DNA from 2 places in the Pantoea phyllosphaerae genome. Region 1 is predicted to be linked to the other one. Evidence: predicted binding sites of a transcription regulator. Region 1 holds the regulator's gene; the other holds the start of a gene.
The links. Region 1 encodes ArgR, which controls arginine synthesis, uptake and breakdown. Its sites were predicted from a motif close to ANTGAATAAAAATACANT; they were not measured.
Positions count from the first base shown of each region.

Region 2: the regulator ArgR is predicted to act here: its motif matches at 1,399-1,416, upstream of argF (ornithine carbamoyltransferase).

Region 1 covers NZ_JBPFDE010000022.1:33,449-35,851, reverse strand. The annotation lists gene mdh (malate dehydrogenase) at 8-946, opposite strand; gene argR (transcriptional regulator ArgR) at 1,367-1,837, shown strand; gene yhcN (peroxide/acid stress response protein YhcN) at 2,311-2,403, shown strand, end outside.
Region 2 covers NZ_JBPFDE010000004.1:236,697-239,099, reverse strand. The annotation lists gene miaE (tRNA isopentenyl-2-thiomethyl-A-37 hydroxylase MiaE) at 26-793, opposite strand; gene rraB (ribonuclease E inhibitor RraB) at 850-1,278, opposite strand; gene argF (ornithine carbamoyltransferase) at 1,442-2,403, shown strand, end outside.

The DNA of each region.
Region 1 (2,403 bases):
GCAGCGCTTACTGCTTCACGAACTCCTCGCCCTGCGCGATATCTTTTTTCAAGGTCTCCAGCATGCCGTTTAACGCCTGCTGTTCAAAATCGCTCAGCGCGCCGATAGCGCGTCGCTCGGCGATGCCGTTCTTGCCCAGCAGCAGCGGCTGCGAGAAGAAGCGAGCGTACTCGCCGTCGCCCTCTACGTAAGCGCACTCCACTACGTTCGCTTCGCCCTGCAGGGCGCGCACCAGCGACAGGCCGAAGCGCGCCGCGGCCTGACCCATCGACAGCGTCGCCGATCCGCCGCCCGCTTTAGCTTCGACCACCTCCGTCCCCGCATTCTGGATACGTTTCGTCAGGCTGGCGACCTCGTCTTCGCTAAAGCTTACGCCTTTCACCTGCGACAGCAGCGGCAGGATGGTCACGCCGGAGTGGCCGCCGATTACCGGCACCTCAACCTCATCTGGCTGCTTGCCTTTTAGCTCGGCGACAAAGGTATTTGCGCGGATAATATCCAGCGTGGTGACGCCGAACAGCCGGTTTTTGTCATAGACGCCGTGCTTTTTCAGCACGTCAGCGGCGATGGCTACCGTGGTATTGACCGGGTTAGTAATAATGCCAACAAGCGCTTTAGGCGCGGTTTGCGCCACCTGCTCGATCAGGTTGCGCACGATGCCTGCGTTAACGTTAAACAGATCGGCGCGATCCATGCCTGGCTTACGCGCGACGCCCGCTGAGATCAGGATGACGTCCGCACCCTGCAGCGCAGGCGTCGCGTCTTCGCCGCTAAAGCCCTGAATTTTGACCGCGGTGGGAATATGGCTGAGATCCACCGCTACACCGGGCGTCACCGGCGCAATATCATAGAGCGTAAGTTCAGAACCCGCAGGAAGCTGGGTTTTTAACAGAAGGGCGAGCGCCTGACCAATTCCGCCAGCAGCGCCAAGAACGGCAACTTTCATTCTGTACTCCTTATTAAGGTGGGGCAGAGTAGAGCCGAATTTCCATCTGTGTTAAGACCTGAATCAACTTCTCAGACGATGACAAACCCACTGTTCATTATGCGTGCAGCAGCACTTAATCTTTTGGGTTGCTACTTTGTCAGCACAACGCGCCTGAATGACCAACAACAATGTCGATGGCAGATAGAGCACGGCCATGATAGCTATCCATATGACACCTCAATTGTATAACAATTCTGCAACCTTCGCTTTTCCTGCTCTTGCGTCTTTTTGGTCTGTGCTAAAAATTTTGCTATCATTGCCGCCCGCAACCCGCTGCGCCTGCCTTTTTTATCGACTAATTGCATAAAAATTCATTCATATGCATAATAATGTATCTGCCGTCGGCGGGCGTTCGGCATTTTTCTTTACTGGTAGCTTATGCGAAACCCATCTAAACAAGACGAATTGATTAAAGCGTTTAAAGCCTTGTTAAAACAAGAGAAATTCAGCTCTCAAGGCGAAATTGTACAGGCGCTTCAGGAGGAAGGCTTCGACAATATCAATCAGTCGAAGGTGTCTCGTATGCTGACTAAATTTGGCGCGGTGCGCACGCGTAACGCCAAAATGGAGATGGTTTACTGTCTGCCGGCGGAACTGGGCGTGCCGACCACCACCAGCCCGTTAAAAAATCTGGTGCTGGATATCGACTATAACGATGCGCTGATCGTGATTCGCACCAGCCCTGGCGCAGCGCAGCTGATCGCCCGTCTGCTTGACTCGCTAGGCAAAGCGGAAGGCATTCTCGGCACCATCGCTGGCGACGATACGATCTTTATCACGCCCGCGCGCGCGTTCACCGTCAGAAAACTGCATAGCGCGCTTCTTACCGTATTTGAGCAAGAGCTTTAAATCGCTTCTTTTGACCGGCAGCCCTGCTGCCGGTCGCTCTGCCTGCCCTGCTTGCCCCTCATTCACCGCTTATTCAGTTCCTTAACTTATTCCTCTACCTGCTGACGTCATGAGTCTGTATGGTCATACCTATTTGCCTGCTTAACCTTCCGCGCTATTTTACGCTGCTTTACACTATGTGATTAGCGGTAATGCCCAGATCTAAATCAATAACCAGCGACATTCACCATAGCCTTTCGCACAAAAAGATAAAGTCACCCATCCTGCTATTTTTAAAGGCATTTAACCGCTATAGCCTGGTTTTTAACCCGTTTTTATAACCATAAAGAATAAAAATGAGCCATAAGGATAAAGAATCACAACAAAACATTATTAGGCAGGTATTAATTTCATGCGTTATTAGTTCTATACTTCTTTTCGTGACGCAAATCACATCAAACAAAAAGAGAAAAACAGACGACGAGGAAATATATATGAACGTTAAAACTACTATCGCAACTTTGAGCATTCTGTCTGCCCTGTCATTCGGTGCTTTTGCAGCGGAATCTATCGACGCCCAGCAGGCG
Region 2 (2,403 bases), on a different contig from region 1:
CGGCGCCCTAAAAAAGCGCCGTTGCTTAACTCTTCCATGCGGGCACGCCGCTGTGAAAGCGCAGCTCCGCGTCCGGCTCGCTAATCAGCTTCGCCTCCGCTTCGCCAATCGCCCGCACGCGCGGCGCGATATCCTTCGGCGAGATCTGCGCCGCCAGGGCTAAATAGTCCTGATAGTGGCGCGCTTCAGAACGCAGCAGCGAGATGTAGAACTTCTCCAGCTCCGCATCCAGCCAGGGCGCCAGGCTGGCGAAACGCTCGCAGGAGCGCGCCTCGATATAGGCGCCGCAGATCAGCTTGTCCACCAGCGTATCGGGCTCGTGCGTGGTGATCTCCCGTAGCAGCCCTTTGGCGTAGCGGCTGGAGGTGATCTTTTTATAGGGCAAGCCGCGCGCCTGCATAATCTCCCATACCTGATAGAAGTGGTGCAGCTCCTCTTTAATCAGCAGCACCATCTTCTCCACCAGATCGTCCGCCCAGGGCAGCTCGTTGCGCACGATGATGCTTTTAGAGAGGCTTTTATGCGCCTGAATAAACTGGCTGTCGGGCTGCTCGCGGAAAATAAAATCTTCGTAGGGCTTCAGCCAGGCGAGAATCGCCTCGCCGCTCGGCTTGTCGGCGACATATTTGCGGATCAGCCAGGTGGCGGTCTGTGCCGCTTTCAGTTCGCAAACCAGATGGTCGGTCAGCAGCAGCGTCAGGTTTTCCGGTTTGCGCGCCTCGTCAATCCAGGCTTGCGGCGTGCGGCAGAGTAAAAAATGATAGATGGGCTCAAGCAGCGGTGCGTAGTTCATGTCGGTTCAAAAGGCAGGATGCGGGAAGGCGGAGCGCGCGGCTCCGCCAGGGGAAATCAGTGGCGCACGCCGGTATCTTCGTCACCGTCGATAATGTCGCCATCTTCGTCGTCATCTTCATCTTCGGCGTCGGGATCTTCGAAGTAAGTGCCCCAGCCGTCGTAGTCGACGTTGTATTTGCCCACCAGATTGACCAGCTGCTCAACCTGCGCGTCGATCAGCTCTGGCTTCAGCGCCGACTCGCTGAGGATATCGACGCACATCACCGTGGTGCCGTCCTCCAGCTCCAGCTCTTCGGGCTCGGTCACTTCATAACCCAGCTTGAACGCGTCGACGGCCGCTTTTTCCAGCGAGTCGAAGTTGTTGCAGGAGAGATGATGTTCAATGGTATAGAGCGCATCCGGATCGCTGCCGTCTTCCAGCAGCTCATCAATGATCAGGCGTGTCTCTTCACGCTGCTCTTCCAGCAATGCTTCATATGCCATGGCAAATTCCCCTCAGTGTTCGGCAATAAACAACTATTTTCCCACACTGCCCGGCGCGCCACTACTCAAAACGGAAAGTTTCTTTACGCTGGGGTTGAAAATGAATATTCATACGTTTAGATTGAATTTTCATTCAATCAGAATGGCTGTACTGGAGCCCGTTATGAGTCACCTTTTTCAACGCCACTTCCTTCGGCTGCTCGATTTTAGCCCGGCCGATATCACCTCCCTGCTCGACCTCGCCGCTGAATTAAAACGCGCTAAAAAAAACGGTAGCGAAACCCCGCGCCTGAAGGGCAAAAACATCGCGCTCATCTTCGAAAAAGACTCGACCCGTACCCGATGCTCTTTCGAAGTTGCCGCATATGACCAGGGCGCCCGTGTCACTTATCTCGGCCCGAGCGGCAGCCAGATCGGCCACAAAGAGTCGATGAAAGATACCGCCCGCGTGCTGGGCCGCATGTATGACGGCATCCAGTATCGCGGCTACGGCCAGGCGCTGGTGGAGACGCTGGCGGAATTCGCCGGCGTGCCGGTGTGGAACGGCCTTACCACGGAATTCCACCCTACCCAGCTGCTGGCAGATCTGCTCACTATGCAGGAGCATCTGCCGGGCAAGGCGCTGAGCGAGATGACGCTGGTCTATGTCGGCGACGCCCGCAATAACATGGGCAACAGCATGCTGGAGGCGGCGGCGGTAACCGGCCTGGATCTGCGCCTGGTGGCGCCGAAAGCGTGCTGGCCGGAAGCCGATCTGGTTGAAACCTGCCGCCAGGCGGCGCAGCAAACCGGCGGCAGCATCACCCTGACCGAGGATATCGCCGCAGGCGTCAGGGGCGCGGACTTTATCTATACCGACGTCTGGGTGTCGATGGGCGAGGCGAAAGCGGTATGGGAAGAGCGTATCGCGCTGCTGCGCAACTATCAGGTCAATCAGGCGATGCTGCAGCTGACCGGCAACCCGCAGGTGAAGTTCCTGCACTGTCTGCCGGCGTTTCATGACGATCAGACCACGCTGGGCCGTCAGATGGCCGAGCAGTACGGGCTGCACGGCGGCATGGAGGTGAGCAACGAGGTTTTCGAATCGGAGCACAGCATCGTGTTCGACCAGGCGGAAAATCGTAT